DNA from 3 places in the Bradyrhizobium sp. 87 genome. Region 3 is predicted to be linked to each of the others. Evidence: predicted binding sites of a transcription regulator. Region 3 holds the regulator's gene; each other region holds the start of a gene.
What was found. Region 3 encodes PhoB, which activates phosphate uptake and scavenging genes when phosphate is short. Its sites were predicted from a motif close to TGTCATNNANCTGTCAT; they were not measured.
Positions count from the first base shown of each region.

Region 1: ugpB (sn-glycerol-3-phosphate ABC transporter substrate-binding protein UgpB) is a predicted target of PhoB. The motif match lies at 2,039-2,055, and genes of this name have one in related genera.
Region 2: phnC (phosphonate ABC transporter ATP-binding protein) is a predicted target of PhoB. The motif match lies at 3,231-3,247, and genes of this name have one in related genera.

Region 1 covers NZ_JADPIQ010000048.1:329,232-334,020, forward strand. The annotation lists gene ugpA (sn-glycerol-3-phosphate ABC transporter permease UgpA) at 1-620, opposite strand, end outside; gene ugpB (sn-glycerol-3-phosphate ABC transporter substrate-binding protein UgpB) at 668-1,984, opposite strand; gene IVB50_RS11210 (CaiB/BaiF CoA-transferase family protein) at 2,205-3,422, opposite strand; gene IVB50_RS11215 (organic hydroperoxide resistance protein) at 3,599-4,024, opposite strand; gene IVB50_RS11220 (MarR family transcriptional regulator) at 4,180-4,641, shown strand; gene IVB50_RS11225 (GIY-YIG nuclease family protein) at 4,658-4,789, opposite strand, start outside.
Region 2 covers NZ_JADPIQ010000128.1:230,510-235,298, forward strand. The annotation lists gene IVB50_RS32445 (hypothetical protein) at 22-615, shown strand; gene IVB50_RS32450 (DUF1045 domain-containing protein) at 619-1,317, opposite strand; gene IVB50_RS32455 (alpha-D-ribose 1-methylphosphonate 5-triphosphate diphosphatase) at 1,336-2,529, opposite strand; gene IVB50_RS32460 (chloramphenicol acetyltransferase) at 2,526-3,185, opposite strand; gene phnC (phosphonate ABC transporter ATP-binding protein) at 3,368-4,177, shown strand; gene phnD (phosphonate ABC transporter substrate-binding protein) at 4,241-4,789, shown strand, end outside.
Region 3 covers NZ_JADPIQ010000048.1:725,316-730,104, reverse strand. The annotation lists gene argF (ornithine carbamoyltransferase) at 1-849, opposite strand, end outside; gene IVB50_RS12945 (aspartate aminotransferase family protein) at 849-2,051, opposite strand; gene IVB50_RS12940 (GcrA family cell cycle regulator) at 2,507-3,019, shown strand; gene phoB (phosphate regulon transcriptional regulator PhoB) at 3,258-3,965, opposite strand; gene phoU (phosphate signaling complex protein PhoU) at 3,988-4,704, opposite strand; gene pstB (phosphate ABC transporter ATP-binding protein PstB) at 4,715-4,789, opposite strand, start outside.

The sequences.
Region 1 (4,789 bases), 400 kb from region 3:
AAGGTCACGGTCCAGAACCGCCGCATCGGACGGGCGCCGTCGATCGCGGCGGCCTCGAACACGCTCTTTGGGATCGCTTGCAGGCCGGCGAGGAAGAACAGGAAATTATAGGAGATCTGCTTCCACGCGGCGGCGAGGATGATCAGCGCCGCGGCCTGGTCGCCGTCGAGCAGCGGATTCCAGTCGACGCCCATATTGCGCAGATAGCGCGAGAGCACGCCGAGCGAGGGATGCAGCATGAAGATCCAGAGCACGCCGACCACGGGCGGTGCCACCGCATAGGGCCAGATCAGGAGCGTGCGGTAGAGCATCGAGCCACGCAGCGGCTTGTCCGCCATCACGGCGAGCAGCAGCGCAAAGGACAGCGACGAGACGGCGATGGCGAACGAGAACAAGAAGGTCCGGACGATCGCCTCGAAATAGGCTGCGTCCTTGAACAGCTCGACGTAATTCTCGAACCAGACAAAGGTGGTCGACAGACCGAACGCATCCTGGAGCAGGAAGGACTGGATCACCGCCTGCAGGGCCGGCCAATAGAAGAAAATCAGGACGATCGCGAGCTGCGGCGCAACCAGCGCGTACGGTAACAGTCTTGACTGGAAGATGGCTTGCTTTTGCATGATGCCAGCAGAGCGGCAGGCCGGGTCGCGGCCTGCCGCTCATTGCCTCACTTGACGGCGGTCTTTTCGAACTGCCGCAGCATCGTGTTGCCGCGCTCGACGGCGGCATCGAGCGCCTGCTTGGCGCTCTTCTTGCCGGCCAGCGCTTGCTCAATCTCTTCCGACCAGACGTCACGCAGCTGCACCATGTTGCCGAGGCGCAGACCGCGCGAATTCTCGGTCGGCTCCTTGTTGGTCAGCTCGAGCAGCGGGGTCTCGAGATAGGGCTGATCCTTGTAGAAGCCTTCTTCCTTCGCCTTGGCGTAGGCCGCCTTGGTGATCGGCAGGTAGCCGGAGGCCTTGTGGATGTAGACCTGGCGATCGGTGTCGGAGAGGAAGGTCAGGAATTTCGCGACGCCCTTGTATTCCTCGGCCGACTTGCCGCCCATCACCCACAGCGAAGCGCCGCCGATGATCGAGTTCTGCGGTGCGCCCTTGACGTCGGGATAATACGGCATCGGCACGGCGGTGAAGTTGAACTTGGCCTGCGCCTTGACGTTGCCGAAGAAGGCCGACGAGGTCAGGTAGATCGGGCACTCGCCCGAAGTGAAGCGGCCTTCGCCGGTGTTGGTGCGGCCGGCGTAGTCATAGGTCTTGGTCTTCTGCAGCTCGACCAGGGTTTCGAGATGCTTGACCTGAAGCGGTCCGTTGAACTCGAGCAAGGTGTCGAAGCCGTCGAGGCCGTTGGCCTTGCTGGCGAGCGGCACGTTGTGCCACGCCGAGAGCTGCTCGAGATTGACCCAGGTGATCCAGGAGCCCGAGAAGCCGCAGGTGTCATGACCGGCAGCCTTCAGCTTCTTGGCGGCCTCGAACGTTTCGGGCCAGGTCTTCGGGATCTCTACGTTCGCCTTCTTCAGCTCGTCGAGGTTCACCCACATCACGGTCGAGGACGAGTTGAAAGGGAAGGACAGCATCTCGCCCTTCGACGTCGAATAATAACCGGTGATGGCGGGCAGGTAGATCTTGGGGTCGAACTTCTCGCCGGCGTCGGCCATCAGCTTGTAGACGGGCTTCACGGCGCCGGTCGCGGCCATCATGGTCGCGGTGCCGACTTCGAACACCTGCATGATGTGCGGGGCGTTGCCGGCGCGGAACGCCGCGATGCCGGCGTTCATCGTATCGGGATAGTTGCCCTTGTAGGTCGGGATCACCTTGTAGTCGCTCTGCGACGCGTTGAAGTCGGTGGCGAGCTTGACGATGACGTCGTTGTTGGCGCCGGTCATCGCGTGCCACCACTGGATTTCGGTCACGGCCAAGGCCGGCGAGGCCGATAGTCCAACCGTGAGTGCAATAGCGGCAGCCGCTCCAAAATGTCGAAGAGCCATCAAGTAAACCTCCCTTGGGCCGTCAAAAATGATCGCTTGCGCTAGCAGCGCCATATGACGTTCACATGACTGTGTAAGCGGCCGAAACGAAAGCGGCAAGCGCTGGAAAAGGGAAGCCGTCAAATAGGCGAATGCCGCGCGCGCAGCGTCCTCCGTTCGCGGTGCACAGAGCGCCCGCACCGCACTGCGGCATTGCCGTGGGATGTGGAAGGCGAGGGCGCTAGCGCTTGCGCTCGGGGCCGCAGACAGTGCCCTGCTCGACCATCGCGTCGATCTCGGACCTGGAGTAGCCGAATTCGCCCAGGACCTCGGCGGCGTGCTCGCTGAATTTCGGCGGCAGGCGCCGCAGGCTCGGCTTGCTGCGGTCGAGCCGGATCGGCGACGCCACGCCCTTGTACCAATCCTTCTCGATAATATCGCCGCGCGCGATCGTGTGCGGATTGGTCAATGCCTGGTCGATCTTCTGCACGGGGCCGGCGGGCAGGCCCGCGGCGAGCAGGCGATTGCACAGCGGCTCGGCCTCGTGCTGGCTGAACACGGCGGCAAGCTCGGCCCGCAGCGCCTCGCGATTGCCGATGCGATCCTTGTTGCGCGCAAAGCGCGGATCGGTGCCGAGCTCGGGCTTGCCGATCTCCTTGGCGAGCTTGCGGAAGGTGCCGTCATTGCCGACGCCGATGAAGATGTCGTCGGTCTTGGTCGGGAAGATCGCATAGGGCACGAGGTTGGGATGCTCGTTGCCGGTGAGCGACGGCGGCTTGCCATGCATGAAATAATTCGCGGTGTGCGGATGCATGATGGCGAGACCGGTCTCGTACAGCGTGGTCTCCAGGAACTGGCCCTGGCCCGAGCGCTGCCGCTCCGACAGCGCCATCAAGATGCCGATCGCCGCATAGAGGCCGGTGCCGATGTCGACCAGCGGCACGCCGATCCGCATCGGTCCGCTCTCGGGCGAGCCGGTCGCCGCGATCATGCCGGTCATGGCCTGGATGATGGCGTCATAGCCGGGATTGCCGCCGCGCGGGCCGTCGGCGCCGAAGCCGCAGATCCGGCAATGCACGAGGCGCGGAAATTTCTCGCGTAACACCTCGTTGCCGATGCCCCATTTCTCCAGCGTGCCCGGCTTGAAGTTCTCGATCAGGACGTCGGCGCTCTCCAGCATCTTGAGCAGCACGGTCCGGCCGCCCTCGGAGGCGAGGTCGAGGCCGATCGAGCGCTTGTTGCGGTTGATGCCGATGAAATAGGCCGCGTCTTCCTCGTGGAAGGGAGGGCCCCAGTCGCGTACCTCGTCGCCTGCGGGCGGCTCGACCTTGATCACGTCGGCGCCATGGTCGGCGAGGATCTGGGTGCAATAGGGGCCGCCGAGCACGCGCGTCAGATCGATGACGCGCAGGCCGCTCATTGCACCCATGGCAGCTCCAGAACTGGCGGCTTCAGTCATGCCTTCGCGTCCCCTGTGTCGGTATTGATCACAGGCCTAACGAGGTTCGTCCGAGCCGGCAATGGCTTCGCGCGTAGGGCGTCATGCAGGCCGCTCGCCGCAATCCCGCGGGATGGCAAATCAAGGGAGGCGGCCGGCCCGAGGGGTATCTCGGGCCAGCCGCTTCAGCTAACCGATCAGACGACCGTCAGACGGACGTCGACATTGCCGCGCGTCGCGTTGGAATACGGGCACACCTGGTGCGCCTTCTCGACCAGCGCCTCGGCTTCCGCGCGGGCGAGGCCCGGCAGCGAGACGGCAAGGTCGATGTCGAGACCGAAGCCGCCGGCCGCGCGCGGGCCGATGCCGACGGTCGAGGTCACGGAGGCGTCGGCCGGAACCTTGGGGCCGCCCTGCGAGGACACGAACTTCATCGCGCCGATGAAGCAGGCGGCATAGCCCGCAGCAAACAGCTGCTCGGGATTGTTGCCGGCGCCGCCTCCGCCGCCGAGCTCCTTCGGCGTGGTGAGCTTGACGTCGAGCGCGCCGTCGAGGGTCGCGGCATGGCCGTCGCGGCCGCCGGTGGCCTTTGCGCTGGTCTTGTAGAGGACGTTCACTGACATTTTTGTCTCCCTGTGTTTTCGGGGTGGGGGCGCCATCTTTATCGCAGGCAATTAGATTGCGCGCAATTGAAATTATAGCGTCTCACATTTAATTGTTCGCAATTGAATGTAGCGACGGCCGGCCCCAGAATGGAGCAAGTCCTGTGAGATTCTCGATGCCCCGGAAACATTCGGCAGCGGACGCGCCGCTGCGCCTCGACAACCAGATCTGCTTCGCGGTCTATTCCGCCGCGCATGCGTTCAACCGCGTCTACAAGCCGCTGCTGGACCGGCTCGGCCTGACCTATCCGCAATATCTGGTGATGCTGGTGCTGTGGGAGCGCGACGACGTGCCGGTCAAGAGCATCGGCGAAAAGCTGCACCTGGATTCGGGCACGCTGACACCGCTGCTCAAGCGGCTCGAGGCGGCCCACCTCGTCAAGCGCACGCGCTCGAGCGAGGACGAGCGTCAGGTGCTGATCGCGTTGACGCCGCAGGGCCAGGCCTTGAAGGACAAGGCGCGGGCCGTGCCGCAATCGATTCTGGCGGCATCGGACTGCTCGGTCTCGGAGCTTGTCGCGATGAAGGACGAGATTGTGGCGTTGCGCGATCGGTTGAATGCGGTGATCGGGGAGTAGGGTTAGAGGTGCGCTCTTAGGACAGCCGCTTCTTTGTGAAGGCTCGGCCGGAGTGAGACTTCAGGTAGGCTTCAAAAGCGAGCGCTTTGTGCTTGTCAGGGAAGGCGCAGTACCAGATCAGCTTCCAAGGCTTGAACTTGGCAGTGTG
Region 2 (4,789 bases), on a different contig from region 3:
TATCACGGGGTCAATCCGGGAATGGGCTGGCCGCTCGCCGTTTCGGCCGGGCTCATGGACAAGAGCCCGCGCGCGCTCTTTCGTGCGTTGTGGGCTCTGGCCGCCGGACATCTCCTGGCAACGCTTCTCGTGCTGCTGCCATTCGCGTTCCTGCTCGTGCTGGCCGAGTGGCAGCGTTCGATCCAGCTCGGCGCGAGCCTTTTCGTCATCGGCTTCGGCGTCTATCGGCTGGTCGAGCGGCGCCATCCGCGCGCGCTGGCACGAATTCCGCCGACGCAATTGGCGCTCTGGTCATTTGCCGTTGCCATTGCTCACGGCGCCGCCTTGATGCTCGTGCCGATCTATCTCGGGCTCTGCCAGGCCTTCGAACTCGATGCCGGCCATGAGGCCGCCGGCGCGCTGATGAAGGCGAGTCTCGGGATGGCGGTTCTGGTGTCTTTGGTGCACGTCGCTGCCATGGTCAGCGCCGGCGGATGTCTGGCGTGGCTGGTCTACCGCCATCTGGGATTGAGGTTCGTCTCGCGAAGCTGGTTCAATCTGGATGTAATCTGGGCCACCAGCCTCATTCTGGTTGGCGTTGTGGCCTTCGGCTTCAATCTCGCGAGCTGGCACTGACACTTACTGGGTCAAAGCCCACTCGCCGATGATGCGGAAGCGAGCCTTGGCGTGGTCCTGTTTGAACAGCGCGACGCGATCGATCGCAAGCGTCTTGAGGCCGAGCGCAGCAAACCTTCCCTGCAGCATTTCCAGAATCGGCCCGCGCCGCTCCACGTCGAGCCGGCCCGTCAACGTCATGTGGAAACGGAATTCCTCCATCACGTAAGGATAGCCCCAGCGGTCGAGATAGTGGCGCTGCCGTTCGCTCAGCTTCTCCGGCTTGCGCCGCGCACGGTCTTCCGCGCTCAGCGGCGCGCGGAAGGAGTCGAAGTCGCGCGCGCAATCGGCGGCGAGCTGCTGGAGTTCGCCGACCGGCTCCCCGGGAATGACGGCGATGAAGCCGCTGATGGAATCGACGACCGGGCGGATCACCGGAATTGCGCGTGCCCTGCCGGCGAATGTCGCGCAGGCCGCAACAAGCTCGACCTCGCGCCTGTCGGACGCCAGCGCCATCGGCGCCTTCAGCGTGGCGTGAAAGCCGTATTTGCGGGGATCGGCGGTGACATCACGCCAGTCCGGCGCGAGACGCGATGCGTCGGCGGGAAACGGCAGCTCGTTGCCGGTATAGGCATCGTAGCCGAGCAACTCCGCGCCGAAGCGGGTGAGCGCGCTGTCGCTGCCTGCGGCAAAATAGATCGCGTAGCGGGGGAAACTCGTCATCGTCCGAGCATAGCGGGTTTATGCCGCGGCGACAGCTTGGCGCGGGGTAGCTGGCATGCCAAGCAACCGCGTCGCCTCGGTGAGATGCACGAGCTTGCCGCCTGATATCACGGCGATCAGCCGCGGCCGCAGCGGCATGCTGTCGTCGACCAGCAGAATGTCCGCGCGCCGGCCTTCCGCGAGCACGCCGCGATCTGCAAGACCGGTCGCGCGCGCGGGCGCGGCGGAGACCAGATTCCAGGCCTCGGTCAGCGGCAGCACGCCATCGGCGGCGAGCCGGAACGCAGCGAGCAGCTGCGCGGGATAGTAGTAGTCCGAGGCCAGAACCGAGCAGAGCCCTTTGGCGATCATGTCGGATGCCCTGGTCCAGCCCGTGTGGCTGCCTCCGCGCACGACGTTCGGCGCGCCGTAGACGATGGCGTCACCGTGGCTTGCTGCCGCCCGCGCTGTCTCCTCGTTGATCGGAAACTCCGCAATCGCCACGCCCATGGCGCGAAAGCCTTCGCGCATCGCCGGCGTCGCATCATCGTGCGAGAGCATCCGCACGTCGGCGGCGCGGGCCGTCGCGGCCAGCCGTGACACGGAAGCCGGCACATCCGCGGCGCGGGACATTATGTGTCCGACCAGCCGGTCGAATTCCTCGCTCGACAGGCCGGTGCGCTCCACCATGCGATTGCGCTTGCGCGGCTTGGCCATGTCCCCAACCGTGCCGTCCATGTGGTCGTTGAAGGCGAACAGGTCGACGCGGCCCTCAGTGAGCCATTGGCTGATCTCGGTTTCGGCGTCGAGATTGTAGGTCTCGTGGCGCAGGTGAAAGCGGGTGTCGGCGGCGAATTGCGGGCGCTGCCGTTCGATCGCCTCCATCAGGCTGCGCGCATTGCCGGCGCTGCGCAGGCCCGGCTCCCACGAACAGGTCGTGGCGTGAAAAACCGTGGTGATGCCGTTGCTGATCGCCTGGCGGTCGCTGTCGGCGAGCGCGACGTCGATCGGGAAATCGACCCCGGCGCGCGGCATCATCTGTCGCTCGAAGGCATCGCCATGCAGATCGACGATGCCCGGCAGGACCAGCAGATCGCGCGCCTTGATCGCCAGCCGCGCCCGGCTGCGCGAGGCATTGATCTCTGCGATGTCCGTTCCGGACACGAGAAGCGACGTTTCGGCGAACTCGGAGCCGATCAGGGCCCGCCCGCCCTCGAGGAATATGTCTGTCACGCGACCGCGCTTCGTTTGCTGGCAGAAGAGGGTGCCCCTGCTTCGTATGCCGTGAGGAAATCCTCAATCCCGAGCTTGCGGAAATTGGGCAGGGCTTCACGCAACTTGTCGTGATCCCAGTCCCACCAAGCGAGCCTCGCAAGCCGCCCCGCAACCTCTTCCGAGAACCGCCGGCGCACGATGCGCGCCGGATTGCCGGCGACGATGGTGTAGGCCGGAACGTCCTTGGTGACGATGGCGCCGGCCGCGATCACCGCGCCGGTGCCGATGTTGCGGCCCGGCAGAACGATCGCGCCATCGCCGATCCAGACGTCATGGCCGATATGGACGTGATGCTGGCGCCGCCAGTCGAAGAATTCCGTGTCGTCGCTCTCGCCTTCGAAATAGGCGCTCGAACGATAGGTGAAGTGCGCCTGCGTGGCGCGTTGCATCGGGTGATTGCCCGGATTGATCCGTGTCATCGCCGCGATCGAGCAGAATTTTCCGATGGTGGTGTAGGTGATCTGGGCGTCGTTCACGACATAGGAGTAATCCCCCATCGTCACCTCGTGCAGCATCGTGCGCGCGCCGACCTCGGTGTAGGCCCCAAGCCTGGCGTCGTGCAGCTTCGCGGAGGGATCGACAGTCGGCTGGACCGAAAGAGCTTTGGCGGCCATGTTGAATCCGAACGAGAGGGCGGGCGTTTCTCTTCGAGCGGCTTGATGACAATGTCATGACGACGCCATGACAGGGGATGAACAGGAGATGAGGTGTGTAGGATCGCCGCACCGCAACGTCCGTGTCACACAAGTGTCAAGCGCCGGCGTTAGCGGTGGGTCCCAGCTACTCTGGAGCCTGCATGCTGGTGGTTGAAGGTCTGACGTGTCGCTTCGGCGTGAAAGCCGCGGTGGACGACGCCTCGTTTCAAGTCTCTCCCGGCGGCTTCGTCGGCGTGATCGGACGCTCCGGCGCCGGCAAGTCGACCCTGCTGCGCACCATCAACCGTCTCGCGACCCCTGCACAGGGCCGCATCCTGTTCGACGGCCTCGACGTCACGGCGCTGCGCGGCAAGGAGCTGCGGCAGTGGCGGGCGCGCTCGGCGATGATCTTTCAGCAGTTCAATCTGGTGGGCCGGCTCGATGTGCTCACCAACGTCCTGATGGGACGGCTTGCGACGATGCCGGCCTGGCGCTCGCTGTCGCAGACCTGGCCCGAGCAGGACAGGGCGCTGGCGATGTCCGCGCTCGAACAGTTCGACATTGCCCCGCTCGCGGCCCAGCGCGCCGATCAGCTCTCCGGCGGCCAGCAGCAGCGCGTCGCGATTGCCCGCGCGCTGGTGCAGCAGCCCGACATCATCCTCGCCGACGAGCCGATCGCCTCGCTCGATCCGCGCAACACCAAGATCGTCATGGATGCGCTGCTGCGCATCAACAAGCACTTCGGCATCACGGTGCTCTGCAATCTGCATTCGCTCGACCTGGCGCGCAGCTATTGCGACCGCCTGATTGGCATGGCGCAGGGCCGCGTGGTGTTCGACGGCGCGCCGGCCGAGTTGACCGACCACGTGGCGCGCGAGCTCTACGATCTCGAAGCCGCCGAAGTCATGGGCGGCACGCCTGCACCGGTGCGACAGGGCATTCCGGCGCTTGGAACGGCGGCCGCCGCCTGAGCTGCGCCGCATCAGGACTTACCAATTTTGCGTCAACCGACCTCAACCAATGAAGAGGCTATCATGATTACTCGCAGATTGATTCTCGCCGGCGCCGCCGCGCTCGCGTTGACGACTTCGGCCTCCGCCGAAGACTGGAAAGCCAAATATCCCGAGCTGACCTTCGCGGTCATTCCGGCGGAAAACGCCTCGGGCGTGACCGAGCGCTGGGCGCCGTTCATGAGCTATCTCTCCAGGGAATTGGGCGTGAAAGTCACGCTGCGCATCGCCAACGACTACGCTGCCGTAATCGAAGGCCAGCGTGCCGGCAACATTCACATCGCGAGCTACGGCTCGGCCTCGTTCGCCCGCGCCCGCCTGACCGGCGTCAAGACCGACGCCTTCGCCAACGACATCAACTCCGACGGCTCCACCGGTTATTACTCGATGTTCTTCGTCAAGGCGAGCAGCGCCTACAAGAGCATCGACCAGCTCAAGGGCAAGAACCTCGGCCTGGTCGACCCGAACTCGACCTCCGGCAACAACGTGCCGCGCTTCGAGCTCGACAAGATGGGCATCGCGGACGCCGACACCTATTTCAGCAAGGTCGTCTTCACCGGAAGCCACGAGAAC
Region 3 (4,789 bases):
ACCGTCGATCACCTCGTCGGTGACCTCCTCGCCGCGATGGGCGGGCAGGCAGTGCATGAATAGCGCATCCGGCTTGGCAAGCGACATCAGCTGCGCATTGACCTGATAGGGCTTGAGCACGTTGTGGCGGTGCTTGCCTTCCTTGTCGCCCATCGACACCCAGGTGTCGGTCACGACACAATCGGCGCCGCGCACGGCGGCTTCGGCATCCGTGCCGAGCATGATCGGCGCGCCGGTCGCCTTGATGAAGTCGCGCATCGCCTTTTTCGGCGCGAGTTCCGGAGGCGTCGCGACATTGAGCTGGAACTTGAAGCGCTCGGCGGCGTGCGCCCAGGAGGCGAGCACGTTGTTGTCGTCGCCGGTCCAGGCCACGGTCTTGCCCTCGATCGGGCCGCGATGTTCCTCGTAGGTCATGAGGTCCGCCATCACCTGGCAGGGATGCGAGCGGCGCGTCAGGCCGTTGATGACGGGCACGGTGGCGTTCGCTGCAAGCTCCAGCAGGGCATCGTGATTGAGGATGCGGATCATGATGGCGTCGACATAGCGCGACAGCACGCGCGCGGTGTCGGCGATGGTCTCGCCGCGGCCGAGCTGCATTTCGGCGCCGGTGAGCATGATGGGCTCGCCGCCGAGCTGGCGCATGGCGACGTCGAAAGACACCCGCGTCCGCGTCGAGGGGCGCTCGAAGATCATCGCCAGGGTCTTGCCTTCGAGCGGCCTGACCGGCTGATGCGCCTTCTGCTTCGCCTTCATCGCGGAGGACGCAGCGAGCATGCGCTTGAGCTCCGACAGCGGCAGCTCGTTGATATCGAGGAAGTGCTTCGGTGTTTTATCGGGCGACTTGCTCATCAGCTTGCCGCCCGCTTGTTGCCGGACAACGCGGTGCAGGCGCGCTCGAGCCGCCCGACGCTGTCCTCGATCTCGGCTTCGGTGACGATCAAAGGCGGCAGGAAACGCACGACATTGTCGCCGGCACCGACGGTGAGCAGCTTTTGGTCGCGCAAGGCTGCAACGAGATCGCCGGAGGGCACCACGGCCTTGATGCCGATCAGGAGGCCCTCGCCGCGCACTTCGCTGACGACATCGCCGTGACGGTCGATCACGGAGGCGAGCTTCTGCTTGAGCAGCAGCGACATCCTCTGCACGTGGTCGAAGAAGCCGGGCTTGAGCATGACGTCGAGCACGGCGTTCGCAGCCGCGATCGCGAGCGGATTGCCCCCGAAGGTCGAGCCGTGCGAGCCCGGCGTCATGCCGGACGCCGCTTCGGCGGTCGCAAGGCAGGCGCCGATCGGGAAGCCGCCGCCGAGCGCCTTGGCCAGCGACATCACGTCGGGTTCGACGCCAAGGCGGCGGTACGCGAACAGATCGCCGGTGCGGCCCATGCCGGTCTGCACCTCGTCGAAGGCGAGCAACAGACCCTTCTCGTCGCAGAGCTGGCGCAACGCCCTCAGGAAGGCGGGCGTTGCCGAACGCACACCGCCCTCGCCCTGGATCGGCTCGATCAGGATGCCGGCGGTCTGCGGACCGATTGCCTTTTTCACGGCATCGAGATCGCCATGCGCAACCTGGTCGAAGCCCTCCATCGGAGGGCCGAAACCTTCGAGATATTTTGCCGATCCCGTTGCGGCCAGCGTCGCCAGCGTGCGGCCATGGAAGGCGCCTTCGAAGGTGATCATGCGATAGCGGTCGGGATGACCCTTTGCGGCGTGATAACGGCGCACGACCTTGATCACGCATTCCAGCGCTTCGGCGCCGGAATTGCAGAAGAACACGAAATCCGCGAAACTTTCATTGCACAGGCGCGCGGCGAGCTTTTCGCCGTCCGGGCTCTGGAACAGATTCGACATGTGCCAGAGCTTGGTGGCCTGCTCCTGCAACGCCGCGACCAGCGCCGGATGGGCATGGCCGAGCGCATTCACCGCCACCCCGGAGGTGAAATCGAGATAGCGCTCGCCATTGGTCGCGATCAGCCAGCAGCCTTCGCCACGCTCGAAACCAAGGTCGGACCTGGCGAAAACGGGGAGCAAATGCGGCGCTGCGCTGTTAGTCATGATGGTCACTTGAATGTTGCGGACGGAGTGAGCGTGCATTGCGCAACGCACCATCGACCGGCCCGGAAAACGAAACGTGCCGCCTCTTGAGGGCGGCACGTGCGACTATCTTAGGCCTGGTGAAACGGGTGTCAATGCCGCCCGGAAAGCCTCGCGAAACGCTGAATCCGTAGTCTTGCGGTGCCGATTTTGCGGGATTTGGCCACGGAACATGTGGAAGCGAGTCGGCGGACTCTTGCGCGGGAGTCACGCCATATTGTAGCGTTTGGATTGTCAGATACGACATCTCGTGCAGTGGTTCTGATCTTTAAGTCCTTATGTACCGGCGTAAACGTTCGGGCGTTCAAGACGCGCCCGGCGAGCCTTAAGGGATTCTGGCGGCACGGGTTTTTGAAGGCTTAGGCATTCGCTGCGAGGCCCCAGGATGGCTGGCGCGCAGCGAGGGAAAGGGTGCAATGACGGTTTTGACCTGGTCCGATGATCGCGTCGAGCAGCTGAAAAAGCTCTGGGAGGCCGGACTTTCGGCCAGCCAGATCGCGGCGGAGCTCGGCAATGTGACCCGCAATGCCGTGATCGGCAAAGTGCACAGGCTCGGCCTTTCGGGCCGCGCCAAGAGCCCATCATCGGCAGCGCCGCGGCCGCGCAAGGCGCGCCCCGCGCAGCACATGATGCGGGTGAGCCGCCCGATCTCGCGCGGCAACACCGCGCTGGCGCAGGCCTTCGAGGTCGAGGCTGAGCCGGATCCGGTCACCTACGACAACGTGGTGCCGATGAGCCAGCGGCTGTCGCTGCTGGAATTGAACGAGGCGACCTGCCACTGGCCGGTCGGCGATCCCTCGAGCCCGGACTTCTTCTTCTGCGGTGGAAGGGCGCTGTCCGGACTGCCCTATTGCGCCCAGCACTCGCGCGTTGCGTACCAGCCCGCGTCGGATCGGCGCCGCGCACCGGTAAAGCCGGGTCCCCGTTAGTCGTCACGCGAAGACAGTTCAACAATTTCAGTGTCGTCCCGGCCTAGTGCGCAATTGCGCACGGGGGGCCGGGACCCATACTCCGAGCACGCAATAATCGTGCGGAAGGGGTCACTCCGAGTCTTCGCCAAACCACGTTCGGTGGTTATGGGTCCCGGATCAGCGCTCGCTTCGCTCGCTTGTCCGGGACGACGGCTGAGAATGCAGGGACAGCTCGCCAACAAACAAGCCTGCAACCCTACACCTGCTCCGCCTTCGCGAAGCGATCATCCAGCGCGTAGCCGGCGCCGCGGACGGTGCGGATCGGGTCCTGCTCGCGGCCGAGATTGAGCAGCTTGCGCAGGCGGCCGATATGCACGTCGACGGTGCGCTCGTCGATATAGATGTCGCGGCCCCAGACGCTGTCGAGCAGCTGCTCGCGCGAGAACACCCGTCCCGGATGCTCCAGGAAGAACTCCAGCAGGCGATATTCGGTCGGACCGAGATCGATCGGCCGGCCCGAGCGCGCCACGCGGCGCTTGTCACGGTCGAGCTCGATGTCGCCAAAAGCAAGGACGGTGGCGAGGCGCTCCGGGCTCGCGCGCCGCAGCAGGCCTTTCACGCGCGCCAGCAGCTCCGGCACCGAGAACGGCTTGACGATGTAATCGTCGGCGCCGGTCGCAAGACCCCGCACCCGCTCGCTCTCCTCGCCGCGCGCGGTGAGCATGATGATCGGGAGCTGCTTGGTCTCGGGACGGGTGCGAAGCCGCCGGCACAATTCGATGCCTGACAGGCCCGGCAGCATCCAGTCGAGCACGATCAGATCGGGGATGTGCTCCTTGAGGCGGGTGTCGGCGTCGTCGCCGCGCATCACCGTCTCGACGTCATAGCCGTCGCCTTCGAGGTTGTAGCGGAGAAGCTCGGTCAGGGCTTCCTCGTCCTCAACCACCATAATGCGTGCGCCCATCGGGTCGTCGCTCCTTAAGTCTTCAGGTGTTCGGTACCGTGTTGGCAAAGGTCGTCATGTCGCCCTTCGGCCGCTTGTCGGTGATCGCCTGGCCCTCGATCATGTAGAACACGGTCTCGGCGATATTGGTGGCGTGGTCGCCGATCCGCTCGATGTTCTTGGCGCAGAACATCAGATGGATGCAGAACGAGATATTGCGCGGATCCTCCATCATGTAGGTGAGGAGTTCGCGGAACAGCGAGGTGCAGATGGCGTCGACTTCCTCGTCGCCCTTCCACACCGCCATCGCCGCCGGCAAATCATGCGCGGCATAGGCGTCCAGCACCGACTTGACCTGCTGCTGCACGAGGTCGGTCATGTGCTCGAGGCCGCGGAACAGCTTGAGCGGATGGAAGTCCGTCTCCAGCGCCGCGACGCGCTTGCCCATGTTCTTGGCGAGGTCGCCGATGCGCTCGAGATCGGTCGCGACGCGCATGGCGCCGACGATCTCGCGCAGATCGACCGCCATCGGCTGGCGGCGGGCGATGGTGAGCACCGCACGCTCCTCGATGCGCTTCTGCAGCGCGTCGAGCTCGGTGTCGATGGCGACGACGCGCTGGCCGAGCGGGACGTCGCGGCGGATCAGCGCGTCGACGGACTCGACGATCATGCGCTCGGCGATGCCGCCCATCTCGGCGACCAGGCGAGTGAGTTCCTGGAGGTCGGTGTCGAAAGCCTTTGCGGTATGTTCAGAACCCATGTCGCGTCTCCTAGCCGAACCGGCCGGTGATGTAATCCTGCGTGCGCCGATCTGACGGCGACGTGAAGATCTTGCTGGTGTCGTC